Regions from separate parts of the Rummeliibacillus sp. G93 genome, predicted to be linked through region 3. Evidence: riboswitches for the same ligand, from Rfam matches in the RefSeq annotation. Region 3 holds a riboswitch; each other region holds the start of a gene.
What was found. A riboswitch is a leader RNA that binds a small molecule or an ion and turns the genes downstream of it on or off. The one in region 3 is predicted to bind S-adenosylmethionine.

Region 1: it holds a riboswitch for S-adenosylmethionine, as region 3 does, so the genes downstream of both, M2M59_RS13490 (LLM class flavin-dependent oxidoreductase) here and metK (methionine adenosyltransferase) in region 3, are expected to answer to the same signal.
Region 2: it holds a riboswitch for S-adenosylmethionine, as region 3 does, so the genes downstream of both, M2M59_RS08050 (methionine ABC transporter ATP-binding protein) here and metK (methionine adenosyltransferase) in region 3, are expected to answer to the same signal.

What each region holds. Positions count from the first base shown of each region.
Region 1 covers NZ_CP097314.1:2,679,550-2,684,523, forward strand. The annotation lists gene M2M59_RS13480 (FAD-binding oxidoreductase) at 1-217, opposite strand, end outside; gene M2M59_RS13485 (ATP-grasp domain-containing protein) at 604-1,551, opposite strand; gene M2M59_RS13490 (LLM class flavin-dependent oxidoreductase) at 1,544-2,623, opposite strand; SAM riboswitch class I at 2,716-2,829, opposite strand; gene M2M59_RS13495 (SDR family oxidoreductase) at 3,089-3,850, shown strand; gene M2M59_RS13500 (helix-turn-helix domain-containing protein) at 4,406-4,974, shown strand, end outside.
Region 2 covers NZ_CP097314.1:1,619,373-1,624,346, forward strand. The annotation lists gene M2M59_RS08040 (PA2928 family protein) at 33-1,358, shown strand; gene M2M59_RS08045 (hypothetical protein) at 1,490-1,750, opposite strand; SAM riboswitch class I at 1,992-2,092, shown strand; SAM riboswitch class I at 2,236-2,338, shown strand; gene M2M59_RS08050 (methionine ABC transporter ATP-binding protein) at 2,435-3,466, shown strand; gene M2M59_RS08055 (methionine ABC transporter permease) at 3,456-4,106, shown strand; gene M2M59_RS08060 (MetQ/NlpA family ABC transporter substrate-binding protein) at 4,125-4,967, shown strand.
Region 3 covers NZ_CP097314.1:2,257,919-2,262,892, reverse strand. The annotation lists gene pckA (phosphoenolpyruvate carboxykinase (ATP)) at 1-1,458, opposite strand, end outside; SAM riboswitch class I at 1,737-1,854, shown strand; gene metK (methionine adenosyltransferase) at 2,102-3,295, shown strand; gene M2M59_RS11240 (YiaA/YiaB family inner membrane protein) at 3,531-3,950, shown strand; gene M2M59_RS11235 (gamma carbonic anhydrase) at 3,995-4,519, opposite strand; gene M2M59_RS11230 (alpha/beta hydrolase) at 4,759-4,974, shown strand, end outside.

The sequences.
Region 1 (4,974 bases), 420 kb from region 3:
CTTTTACAATCCTTTGCAAATCATTTCGGTTTTCCGCAGTCACGACCTTTTCAACACGTTCAGGAAGAAGGCCCGTGTAGTCTGTTACTAAACCGCTTTGGGAAATCCCATACTTTCTTTTCTCAATAGGGATGTTCCATAAGATCGCGCCCACGAACAGAACAACTATACTCCCTAGAAACCACGGTTTTTTGAGTAGCTCGGTTATCTTTCGCATAGCAACTCCTCCCTGTCATACTGTGAGCTGGAATAATAATACGTTCATTATACAATGTCAGCTATGGAAAAAACCCGGTTATTTTCATAACATGCGCAAGATATTCAAACAATAGTTTATAAATCCATTGAAAATATACTAAAACATCATATAATCAAAATCAGTTTAAGAAACCTGCACTTTTATATTGATTTAACTTCTTCTAAAAATGTTTACTTCAGACAATCCCACAGAAAAAGCGTTGTCCTCGCAAAGCTACTAAATTAGTGCCGTTTAAATCTTGTACTGCAATTGTTTTGCTTTGAAAAAGCAAAAAAAAAACGGCCTCAGCCGTTTTTTATTGTCCAATTGATTTGGCCATACGCAAGCCAAGATTAACTCGCTACCTAAACAGTCACTTCCAATTTTTTAAGCTCTCCACCTAAATACTTAGCAATTTCAAGCATTCCATAAATATCTCCGTTGGCTTCCGCTTCACTGTTGTAATTGGTATTCGTGTTAATATCATATGTGTAAATTTGGCCCTCTTTATCTTGGATAAACTCTATACCCACGATTTTAATATCATTGGCTGCTAGCAGACGTTCATATTTCTCAAAAATAGGATGTTCAAACCCTTCTCTAATCTGGAATTTTGCAGGTTTGGCGCTTTCTTCTCCAACAGGGCAGAAAAGATCATCAATTGCACATGCATCGGCAGGACATAATTCAAAGCCTTCAGAAGTGTCCACCCGAACAGCATAAAAATACTTTCCACCAATAAATTCACTACGTGTAATAAAAGCCTCAGGAGACTCGATATATTCCTGCAGCAATGTAATTCCATCGACTGGTTCCTCAAAGCTATCACTATCAATATAGTTTTGCAGAGCATCTACAGACGTAAAAAGCTGTACCCCAAGCCCTTTTCCAGCTCGGTTATGCTTTGTTATAAATTTCTTTGTGCCAAATTCCTCCGCTGCTTTAAGAATTTCTTCTCTTCCTACTGCAGCAATTGTTTTCGGTGTTTTGATGCCGTACTTCTCTAGTTCTAAGTACTGTAAGACCTTACTTACCTCTAGCTGAAGGGCACGGCTTCCATTGATCACTACTCTGCCATGGTGCTCCAACCAAGAGAGAACAGCACTTGTTAACTCTGGAGCAAAGCGGTTGCCTCGTGTATGAGATGAAGCACTCATGCGATTGTAAAAAATCCCTTCAGGTGGAACAGACGTAAGATCAACTGTCCCTCTTACAAGATTCCAATCTTCATAAGGAAGTTCTAACTCTTCTAATCTTTTAAATAGATGTTCTGTCCATTCACTATTCTCATGAATTACGTATATTTTAGACATGATATTCCTGCCCCCTGCTTTTGTTTTCTATGATTGTGGATTTTAATTCTTCCACTTTCGGCATAACCTGTTTCGAAAAGCGTCCTAGTTCCTCTAGCTGTGGAGAACATTGTAATAATAGTAAATCAACTCCAGCTTCCTCAAAGGCTATAATTTGATTTGCAATGTGCTCAGGTGTGCCAACTAAATTCGGTCGGATTCCGCGATTAGATACTGAATAATCCTGTAACTGAATTTGATGTTCAAGCTCTGACTTAGATGTAAAGTCTTTAAAGCCTGCATATCCACTTAGATTGCTCACCGTTGTAATTCGTTTTAACTCTTCCTGCGCTTCTTCCTCCGTATCACGGCAAATCACATAGGCTGCCATTCCAATGGTTTTAAAGGGCTCACGACCAGCTTCTTCTCTACGCGTCTTCATATCAGAAATCTTAGCCTTCGCTTCCTCCACTGTATGACCATGAATGACATAAGCATCACACAATGATGAAATGATTTGTTTGCCTTTTTCACTTTCACCGCCAGCATATAAAATCGGATGAGGACGTTGCACTGGTTTAGGCGAAAGCTTTGCCTGATCTATTTGATAAAACTTCCCCTGATATGAAAATGTATCTTCCGTCCATAAGCCTTTCAAAATTTCAATAAACTCTGCCGTTCTATCATAGCGCTGGTCATGTTCAGTAAAATCGCCGCCATATTGCTTCGCCTCCTCAGCCCACCAACCCGAAACTACATTTAATGTGAAACGCCCCTTGCTAATATGGTCAATAGTTGCCGCCATTTTCGCAGTTACAGCAGGATTATGAAATACGGGGCGAACTGCTGCCATGATCTCAATTTTTTCTGTTACTGCTGCCAAAGCTGTCGCCGTAGACCATGCCTCTAACGAATCTTTGTCAGTGCCTTTAATATCATTTAAGTATAGTTCCGCGATTAATGTTGTATCATATCCCCACTTTTCTGCTGATTGAATGATTGTTTTCGCATACTCATACGTGGGTGGCATATTTTCTTCCTCTACATTTCTCAACCAACCACCAAAAATAGGCAACCAAAATCCGTACTTCATTTCTCCACTCCTTTTCCCCAGCTATTTATAACAAATAAAAAAGTCTCCTCCCGAGATAGGGAAAGAGACTTTTAACAAAACAAGTTTGTCTTCTCCTATCTTCCAAGCTATATGCCTGATGGAATTAGCACAGTATTCTACTACATTAGCAGAACCTGTTGCTGAGGTTTCAAAGGGCCATGTCCCTCCACCTCTCTGGATAGATTGAATTATTTGATTTTTGAAATTTCAAATTAAAATGAATATTACCCATAATATGAACCATTGTCAATAGATTATGCCATTAATCCTAACTAAGTTAATAAGAAAAGGAGGTTTATGATTATTTCTAAGCATTTGAACGATGTTAATCCCTATAGTTAGTGGGTAGTATTAGGATATACTACCATGGGCTACTGAAAAATTGTCAGTACAGCATCCTGTATTTTTATCAGAACCACATGCTATTAGAAAAGAGGAATAACATTGAAACTTTCAGGAAATACAATCCTTATCACAGGCGGAAGTTCTGGAATTGGCTTAGCTTTTGCAGAAAGATTTTTAAAAGCAGGAAACAAAGTGATCGTTACAGGACGGAGAGAAAATGTTCTTCAGCAGGCAAAAGAAAAATTTCCAGAGCTGATCATTCATCAAAGCGATGTAAGCAGTGAATTTGAGCGCATTTCCCTATTCGAATGGGTAACAGAAAACTATCCCGAAGTGAATGTGTTAGTGAACAACGCAGGAATGCAACAACGTTTTAACATATTAAAAGCAGATGCAAAGAACGATTGGGCTTATTTCAATCAAGAAATTACGACCAACATTGAAGCGCCATTCCATATAACGATGCTTTTTGCACCCTATTTCGCTAAAAAAGAAGAAGCCACTTTTATTAACATTACATCTGGGTTAGCTTTTACCCCGATGGTTATCGCGCCAATCTATTCAGCTACAAAAGCAGCATTCCACTCCTTTACGATGAGCTTACGTCACCAACTTGCCGAAACAGGTGTAGAAGTGATTGAAGTTGCCCCTCCAGCAGTCAACACAGACCTAGGCGGTGCCGGACTGCATACAAATGGAGAGCCATTAGACGAATTTGCAGATGGCATTTTCAAAGGCTTACAAGAAGGCGAACAAGAAATCGGGTACGGCTCTTCCGTTGAACGACTCCGCATGCCACGAGATAAGTCAGATGAGCACGTAGCCAATATGTATAATGCCATGAAACATACTATTGAATAACATGCTTGAATTAAAAAAGAAAAACTCGCCGCAATCGGCGAGTTTTTTTCTGTAATAGTGGTAAACCAATTCAAAGTATTTTAAGAATCACGGACATGAGTACAGATCAAAAACCGTTTACTTCATAGAATACTAATGTGTGAGATACACAATAACAAAAGAGCGGTAAACAGCACGGCAAACAAGATGCTCTAGCGAAAACAAAAATAGTTGCTACTGTAGAAGCATTATCTAATCGCATTCAATATGTAGTGAATGATTTTGTAAGAATTAAAGCAGTATCTAATAAAATACGTGGTCGTGATAACGCTCTTGCACAAAACATTTAAGAAAATGTGTAAACAATGTCAACCCATTCATTCAAATACCATCTCATCCCATTCAGATTATCATCTTATCTAAAATAAATTCACATCTCACACATTAAATTGAGGAGTGTACAATAAATTGTTGTACATTCTTCTTTATATTGTAAACAAAAATATTTTTTATTTTATGTCCCCTTTTCCCTACTTTCATCTATTTACTATATAAAAGCTGAAAGAAGGAGAAAACATGGCACGTTTTGAATATTTAGCACCTTATACATCTTTTACAACTATACAAGAAATGGACGAGCAAGTGGAACAACACATCCGCAAGCATTACTACAATTTGACCCCATCCGATAAGGCCGTTCTTTATAAAATGGCTTCGCATGCATTGGATTATCCAGGTGCCTGCCACTTAAAGGCACAAACAATTGCAGGTGCTTTAGGCATTTCTGTCCGAACTGTTTTCCGCACGCTCAAACGTTTAGAAGAGTTTCAGATTATCAAACGCATCCAAACAAAAAAGATGAATGGCATCAAAGGCGCCAACATCTTTTCTATTTTACCTTGTGATGACACATTGGCCGTGGCACATCAAGAAGAAGCTGAAACTCCTTGTGAGAGTAAGGTTGAAGCAGCGCAACTGGAACAGGAACCATCTTTATCTTCTAATCCTAAACATCAATACGGTAAACATACATACCCGATGTTAAATACATCTTTGCGTAATAGAATTTTTCATTATCTTTTATCAACCACTGGCAACACCTCAGAAACAAAGAAATTTGTGGATGTCGTGTACAAGCAACTAAA
Region 2 (4,974 bases), 640 kb from region 3:
TTAAGTAAAATATTAATTAAAAGGATTGAAAAATGGATATAATAACAAATTTTTTTGAAAAGTGGCTAATGCTGCTAAACTTTAATTCTAATATAATACATAATACGGCTCTAATCTTACTCTACCTCCGTTTATTATATTTGCCTATCAAGATGATTTATATAGTAGCGAAGAAGAGAAACGAAGAAACTGAGCCTTTTTCAATAATTAAGATTTTTAAAAAATTAATTATTGTACTGTTCTTTAATTTTCTACTTGGTTCGGCCTTACTCAAGTTCCTGCAGCCAAATTATCTAGCCAATTGGATACCAACAGGTTGGCGGTCTGATTACATTCTGTTAACAGTGATTGCTGCCTTAGTTATCCTATCATTATTTATTTTTATACCTCGCCAAATTTATCAATTGAAGAAAAAAGAACAAACCTTAGGTAAAATGTTCTTGAAATTCAGCTCGTTTTTAATAACGGTGTTTTTCGTTTTTTCATGCCTGTTATGGGGGTTTAATGGACTTTTCGCACCCAAAAGAATTGAACTAGAATCACCTGTTGTACTCTTCGATTTAAAAGAAAAGCCAATATCGGTCGTTAAAATAAGTAAAACTACACCCAATGGAACAGAAAATGGAATAACCACCAACTTTAAAGGTTTCTTAATGAGTGCTATTGATCTTCATACTGGTAAAAAGCTGTGGAGTAGGATCTCTACTTGGCAAGAATACTTAGTAGGAGAGACTAGCGAGGGACTGTTGGTGTTAAATAATAAAAAGAAAACCCTTTATTTTATAGATCCAAAAACAGGGAAAAAGCAAGCAGACGAAAAAGACTTTCTGAATAAATTCCCTGTATTAGAAGATAATTTAAGCTACATGTATACTGACTATTCTATTAAAGGTCTAAATAAAGTCTATCTTTACGGCTTAGATGGTCGTTATTTTAAGTTAAATTTAGCTACGAACGAAATAAAAGAAGATCCGAGTTATGCTGATAAAATACGTACTTTACCAGTAGGATGGGATGAGAGTGTAGCAGGTGTTGAAAAACGAAGCGAGAAAATAAAAAAACTTTACCCCGAGCTAATGGGCGTAAGGCTAGTTGAAAGTAAGCCTGTTGAAAAGCAGCTCATTGTTTATCAGAAAAAGCGCAACGATAATCGGCAGACCTTAGCCTTACTTGATCTTACAAAACAAGACTTGATTTGGGAGCAACTTTTAGATGCTCCACTTGAGAATGCCACCACTTCATTAGAAGTATTCGCTGACACAAAGTTTGTCTATGCTTGGACGGGACGTTATCAATATAAAATCAACAACGAAACAGGGAAAGTAGTGTATCAGTATGATTATAAGCTTGGAAAATAATTAATAAACGAAACTACTAAAGTCTCTTTCTTGTACTTTGTTTACTATAAACTATCTATAAAAGCCGATGAAATTCTACTTAGCTGTAAAATTTCATCGGCTTTTAAATTGGAAAGAGTATTTTTCCTCTTTTATTTGTAAATTTCATATCCACTAGTAATCAAAAAAGAAAATAAACATAAACCTAAACAACCCAATGCAACACCCATAAAAATAAATGTTACTGTAAAATTTTTATTCATTGATCGGAAGAAATTAAATAAGGTAATGACTAAACAAATGATAAAGAAAGAAGTCCAATAAGGTAGCAAGGTACGAGTAGGACCTAAAATAAGAAAGTTAAGAAGAAATACAAAGCTTACAAGCAAAAAAACAGTCAGTATTTTTTTCATAGAATTACTCCTTTGTAAAATATGGGTAATAACACTTTATCAAAATTTTCTAAAATATATAATGATTATTAGAGAAATAATCATTGAAAATAGATAAAAATAATAAATATATAAACCTCGTTAGTCTATGTAAATAATAAAAGAAACATCAATAAGAAAAATAAAAATCTTTTAAAATATTATTTTATATTGACTATTCAAAAATGACCATGTATAGTAAAAATCAATCAAATAATCATTTTTCTTATCCAGAGAAGCGGAGGGACTGGCCCTGTGAAGCTTCGGCAACGGACATATGCACCGTGCCAATTCCAGCAAGCGATTAAGCTTGGAAGATAAGAACACGTATTTGTACATATGAAGCCATATGTCTTTGTGTCCTTCTTCTTCCATGGAGAAGGATTTTTTTATGGCAAAATTAATTTGAAAGGGGGAATTAAAAACACAGTTTAGCAGATGTACCACTTATACTTAATTAAATATTGCCCTTATCAAGAGAGGTGGAGGGACTGGCCCTTTGAAACCTCGGCAGCGGACATTTTTGCACCGTGCCAATTCCAGCAAGCGATTAAGCTTGGAAGATAAGAAGACGTTACCGTACATATGAAGTCATATGTCTTACTGTCCTTCTTCTTCCATGGAGAAGGACTTTTTTGTTGAAAAAATCGGAAGGAGATTGAACGGATGATAGAATTCCAAAATGTTTCTAAAGTGTATAACAGCGGAGGAAAGGAGATACGTGCATTAAATTCGATTAATTTAAAAGTTAATAAAGGTGAAATATTTGGCGTAGTCGGCTTCAGTGGTGCAGGAAAAAGCTCCTTAATTCGTTGTGTAAATTCACTAGAAAAACCTACTTCCGGAAAAGTCATAGTAGACGGTCATGACTTAACAACCATTAGCAAAAAGCGAATTCGCGAAGTAAAGAAAAGCATTGGTATGGTATTTCAACACTTTAATTTGCTCAATTCCAAAACAGTATATGCAAATGTAGCCATGCCGCTCATTTTAAGTAAAGTTCCTAAGGATCAAATCAAACAAAGGGTTTCAGAATTACTTGAATTCGTTGGTTTAGGTGACAAAGCTCAAGTCTATCCTGATCAACTATCCGGCGGCCAGAAACAACGCGTAGGCATAGCGCGCGCTTTAGCAACACAGCCTTCAATTCTACTTTGTGATGAAGCGACCTCTGCTCTAGATCCACAGACAACTGGTTCCATATTGGAACTCTTGAAGAAGATTAACAAAGAGTATGGGATTACGATTTTAATGATCACGCATGAAATGGCTGTCATTCGAGAAATATGCGACAGAGTGGCAGTGATGGAAGCGGGGAAAGTGATAGAAGAAGGAACAGTATTTGATATCTTTTCCGCACCGAAAACTAACACTGCTCAAAACTTTGTTAGTACCGTAATGCATGATCAAATTCCACCATCAATACTCAATATGATGGAACGCAAGCAAGCACTAAATCATATTTTCCATATTACGTTTGTCGGCGAGTCTACAGGAAGTCCTTTTTTATCACAGTTATCTAAAATTCTCGATGTGGAAATCAATGTGCTATTCGGCAATATTACCGAACTGCAAGGTATTCCTTTTGGCAAACTGATTGTTGAAATCCAAGGAGCCGATACGGAAGTGAAACGAGCATTATCATATATGCAAGCTCAACAAATTCTTTACAAGGAAGTGGTAGCACATGCTAGTTAATTCTGAACAAATCATTGAAGCGCTCATTCAAACTATTCAAATGGTTGGTTTTTCATTTATCTTTTCAATCATTATCGGCCTTCCGCTAGGCATCCTGTTATTTGTCACTCGTAAAGGACAGATCATTGAGAACCTTCCAGTATTCACGGTTTTAAATGCAGTGATCAATGTTTTCCGATCTGTGCCCTTTATTATTTTGCTCGTAGCCATCATCCCAGTTACCCGGCTCATTGTCGGAACATCTATTGGAACATCTGCAGCTATTGTTCCACTAGTCTTCTACGCAGGCCCTTACATTGCTCGATTAGTTGAAAGCTCGCTACTAGAGGTTGATAAAGGTGTTTTAGAGGCGGCAGATGCTATGGGGGCTACTCCATTTCAGACAATTTTCAGGTTTTTACTGCCTGAGGCTCTTAGTTCACTTATTGTGAATTTTACCATCGCGACAATTGGTCTGATTGGAGCATCGGCTATGGCAGGAACCGTAGGCGGCGGTGGTATTGGCGACTTAGCCATAACGTTCGGCTATCAACGTTTTGATACGACCACCATGCTAATTACCGTAGCCATACTAATTGTTTTGGTTCAGGGGCTACAGTCATTTGGCAACATTTTATCGAAAAAAATAAGAAGAGGTTAATCTAAGGAGGAAATTAAAATGAAAAAATGTTTACTATCCATTCTGGTGCTGTCACTAGTTATTTTTACGGCAGCCTGTTCAAGCGAATCCAGCGGTAAGGAGGCAGATGGAAAATCAAAAACATATAAAATCGGCATTACGGGGACAGATACGCAAATTTGGGATTATGTAGCGAAAAAAGCAGCTAAAGAAGGAATCAAAATTAAGCTTGTATCTTTTAATGATTACGTACTTCCAAATACAGCGTTAGCAGATGGTGAGTTGGATGCCAATTCATTCCAAACTGTTGCTTATTTTGACCAATTTATTAAAGAACATAATCTTAAACTTGTTCCAATTGCTACAACATGTTTAGCACCTATGGCTGTTTACTCAAACAAATTGAAGGACATTAAAGATATCAAAAAAGGTGCAAAGATTGCTTTGCCAAATGATGTTTCAAATCAAGGGAGAGCCCTATTATTACTGCAGGAGGCTGGCCTTATAAAATTAGTAGATGGTTATGATGGCTTAGGCTCTATTAAAGATAGTGTCATTGAAAACCCTAAAAATATTGAACTTATTCCTACTGCTCCTGCTCAAATACCGAGAGCATTAGAAGATGTGGATGCAGGCGTTATTAATAACGGTATTGCCCGAGATGCAAGTCTTAATCCAATCAAAGATTCAATTTTCCATGAGAGCGAGACAGCAATTGATTATCTGAACATTATCGCAGTGAATGACAAAGATAAAAACAACAAAACCTTAAAACGAATTGCAGAGTTATACCAAGAGGAAGATACAGCGAAATTCATCAATAAAGAATATGGCGGCACACTGATCCCAACATTTGTACCATTGAAGAAAATAGGTTGGTAAAAAGATT
Region 3 (4,974 bases):
ACGCGGATTTAAAACTTCTGTTGGCACGCCTTCGATTTGTGTAGGCATAGATAGACCAAAGAATGGATCTTGCTCTGTGAATACATTGTCTAGCTTGCCGTCGATTGCAGCGCGAACCATTGTACGAGTATAAGAAAGTTTCATACGGCTGCCTTCACCATAGCTGCCGCCAGTCCAGCCTGTATTAACTAAGAATACATTAGCTTCATGAGCATCGATTTTCTCACCCAACATTTCTGCGTATACAGAAGCATGTAGTGGGAAGAATGGAGCGCCAAAGCATGTAGAGAATACTGGTTCTGGTTCTACGACACCGCGTTCTGTTCCAGGAATTTTGGAAGTGAAGCCAGATAAGAAATGATACATCGCTTGCTCTTTCGTTAATTTACTGATTGGAGGCAATACGCCAAACGCATCAGCTGTTAAGAAAATAATTGTTTTAGGGTGACCACCAACAGATGGACTTGCAATATTTTCGATATTTTGGATTGGGTATGCAGCACGTGTATTTTGAGTTAATGTAGTATCATCATAGTCAGGTATGCGTGTTTCTGGATCGATTGTTACATTCTCAAGCACTGTGCCAAATTTGATAGCATTATAGATTTCTGGTTCTTTTTCAGCAGAAAGGTTGACTGTTTTCGCGTAGCAGCCTCCTTCTATATTGAATACTCCATTGTCTGACCAGCCGTGCTCATCATCACCAATTAATTTGCGATTGCTGTCAGCAGATAAAGTCGTTTTACCTGTACCGGATAGGCCGAAGAATAATGCTACATCGCCTGATTCACCAACATTTGCAGAGCAGTGCATAGACAGAATACCTTGTTGTGGTAATAGGTAATTCATAATGCCGAAGATTGATTTTTTCATTTCGCCAGCATATTCTGTGCCGCCGATTAAAATAATGCGTTTTTCTAGAGATACGAGAATGAATGTTTCAGAAGATGTTCCGTCTACTGCTGGATCAGCTTTAAAGGTAGGAGCAGAAACAATAGTGAAATCTGCTTCATGTTCTTCTAATTCTTCAGCTGTAGGGCGGATGAATAATTGATGTGCAAATAAATTATGCCATGCGAATTCGTTCACAACACGAATGCCAAGACGGGATGAAGGGTCAGCACCCGCAAATCCTTTGAAAACAAAAATTTCTTCTTTTTCTTTTAAATAGTCTACTACTTTCGTATATAATGAATCGAAAACTTCTGAAGAAATAGGTTGATTGATTTTACCCCAATCAATTTTGTCTTTAGAGGATTCTTCTTCTACCATAAATTTATCTTTAGGAGAACGTCCTGTATATTTGCCAGTTACTGCGCGAACAGCACCATCTACCGTTAAGATTGCCTCTCCACGTGAAGTTGCTTTTTCCACTAATTGTGGAACTGAAAGCTGTTCTAAAATATTGCGCCCTTGTAATAAATCATTCAGTTCATTCGCAATTTCTACTGAATTCATCTGTGTACGTACCATCCTTTTTATATTATTACCCTTGCTAAGTGGGTGAGTATTAATCTTTTCGAGAATTAGTATAACACATTAAGCGTATTAGTCTATACTAATAACTCGTTATTTTTTAAAAGTTTTCTATATAAATTAATTCATTAATTTACTTTACGAAAACGCTTAACTACATCACACAACAAAATTCATCAAAAATCAACTTTTTTCTTTATTTTTTATCGAAAATTTGACTTTCTTGTTCAATTCGCTTACTATATGCTATAGAACGGATACTCTTATCCCGAGCTGGTGGAGGGTCAGGCCCTAAGAAACCCGGCAACCTGCATTTTATCAAGTGTTAAATGCGCTGGTGCTAATCTGATGCAAGGAATATTCCTTGAACGATAAGAGTGAAAGGTGCTTACGAAACATATCCTTTCCTCATTGTGCGAATGAGCGAAAGGTTTTTTTGTGTAAAAATTGAGGCAAATTGATTTTGTTTCATATTAATATATAGCATGTATGTAAGGGCACTTTCTATATCCTCGTGTTTAAAAAGCAGCTAAAGCTTGGCGTTTAATCCATTTAAACGGACATGGGTAATGAGTACCGTATCACTTTCGAGAGGATCTCGTTGATTTAGGAGGAAACCAACCAAATGACTAACAGAAGATTATTTACTTCAGAAAGCGTAACAGAAGGACATCCAGATAAAATTTGTGACCAAATTTCGGATGCCATTTTAGATGCCATTATTGCAAAAGACCCGAATGCGCGAGTTGCATGTGAAACAACTGTCACAACAGGCCTTGTCCTTGTTGCAGGAGAAGTGACGACTTCAACATATGTTGACATCAAAGGAATTGTAAGAGATACAGTAGCTGAAATTGGTTACACACGCGGTAAATACGGTTTCGATGCAGAAAACCTAGCAGTACTTGTAGCAATTGGTGAACAATCACCGGATATTGCACAAGGTGTAGACCAAGCACTGGAAGCTCGTGAAGGCAAAATGTCAGATGCAGATATCGAAGCAATTGGTGCAGGGGACCAAGGGTTGATGTTCGGCTATGCTTGCAATGAAACACCTGAGTTAATGCCGCTTCCAATCAGCTTAGCTCACAAATTGGCACGCCGTTTAACAGAGGTTCGCAAGACAGGTCAACTTGCATACTTGCGTCCGGATGGAAAAACACAAGTAACAATTGAGTATGATGAAAACAACCATCCAGTACGTGTGGATACAATTGTTATCTCAACTCAACATGATGAAGATGTAACATTAGAACAAATTCAACAAGATCTTAAATCAACAGTAATCAATAATGTAGTGCCAGCTGAATTACTGGATGAAAACACAAAATACTTCATTAACCCAACAGGCCGCTTTGTAATTGGTGGACCAAAAGGGGATGCAGGTCTTACAGGACGCAAAATCATCGTTGACACATACGGTGGGTATGCGCGTCATGGCGGCGGTGCATTCTCAGGGAAAGATGCAACAAAAGTAGACCGATCTGGAGCATATGCAGCTCGTTATGTAGCTAAAAATATTGTAGCTGCAGGCTTAGCAGAGCGCGCAGAAGTTCAGTTAGCTTATGCAATCGGAGTAGCTCAGCCAGTTTCTATTTCTGTAGATACTTTTGGTACAGGAAAGGTCACAGAAAGCAAATTAGTAGAAGCCGTTCGTGAGACATTTGATTTGCGTCCTGCAGGCATTATCAAAATGCTTGATCTTCGCCGTCCAATCTATAAACAAACAGCGGCTTACGGACACTTCGGTCGTGTTGATTTAAATGTACCTTGGGAAAATACAGATAAAGCTGAAGAATTGAAAGCTAAATTTAAATAAATAGAGTTTCTTGCTATGGAGGTTTTTCCTCCTAAGCGATAAGCTGATTCTTATGAGAACCCTGTCACATTTGTGATAGGGTTTTTGGTTTTTATTCTCCATTAATCTTGATAGGTTGTGAACAAACTATTCTTTAAAAATAAAATGAAGGCAAAGTAAAAGCTTGATACATTTTCGGTTCATAACCTTTTCTCTCTTTGAATAAGTTAATAAGAAGTTCAAGGAGGAGAGATGGTTGAAAACAAATGAATTCTTTTTTCTCACATGGGCTGCTTTTTTAACCGGCTTTGGTTTTGTCTTAGTTGCGATTTGGAATACAGATTGGCAACTTGTTGAGCGAGGATTCTATACTATTTTGTTGGGGTGGATTACTTTTTCTGCTTTTTCACTTGTAAAGACAATTCGCGATCGGCATGACGGAATTAAAGTAACAAAAGAATATTTGCTCCTTTGTTATTTATCAACGATTGCTTCATTTGGAATAGGGATGATAAGTGTTTGGAATACAGACTGGGACCTTGTCGAAAAGGGATATTATTGGCTAGGGATTATTTTTGTCTTATACACCTCTTTCGCGCTATCAAAGGAAATACGTGACAGACAATATGGTAAGTCACTCAAAGGCAATGGCAATGGAGAGGAACAAGAAGAATAAAAAGTAAAAAGATGGCCTCCCTTTTGAGAGAAGCCATCTTTTTATTATCTTTCTGAATTTTGTTGGACAGATTTATAGAACTGGCCCTTTTCATGATATTCGTTGATAATGCGGACCATGTCTTTTTTATCTTCATCAGTTAATTCCCGTACTACTTTAGCTGGTCGGCCGAAAGCCATTGTATTCGGAGGTATTACTTTTCCTTGTGTCACAAGGCTCCCTGCCCCGATGAATGCTCCCTCGCCAATTTCTGCGCCGTCTAAAACAATTGATGCCATACCAATAAGCGCACCTTTTTTTACATGGCAGCTATGTAGTGTCACTTGATGACCGATTGTTACCTCATCTTCTAGGACAAGCGGTCTGCCAGGACTTTGGTGTAAACAGCACAAGTCTTGTACGTTCACTTTACTTCCAATAATAGTAGGGGACACATCACCTCTAATCACTGTATTATAAAATACAGATGAGTCTGGTCCAATTGTGACATCCCCAGTGATAACGACATGATCTCCTATGAAAACAGAGGGATCGATATTTGGTTTTTTGTTGTGATAAGGGTAAATCATCGAAAATTCGCCTCATTTCAAGCTATGATGTTATTAATATCGTAACAAATGGTAGATTGGAAGGAAACTGAAATCTGTAAAATACGTTAAAATAGAGTGATACGACAATCAGTGAATTTTATCTTCTCTGATTGTTACCTAAACCTATCAGGTATTGAAGGTCAAAATATAGAAGTATATCATTCTAATTTTTGGTAGCCGTTAATACGAGAAAAGTGAGAATTGAGGAGCGGAATAGAATGTGGAAATGGGAAGCAGAGGGACAAGCGAAAGCTGTTGTTGTTTTTATACATAGTGCATATGAACATCATCGGAGATATCCTTGGCTTATTGAAAAGCTACGTGTATCTGGCATGCATGTTATCACAGGTGATTTGCCTGGTCATGGCGAAGTGAGCCGGAAAAAGAAAGCGCATGATGAAGGGTTTAAAGAGTACCTAAAGTTCATTCGACAA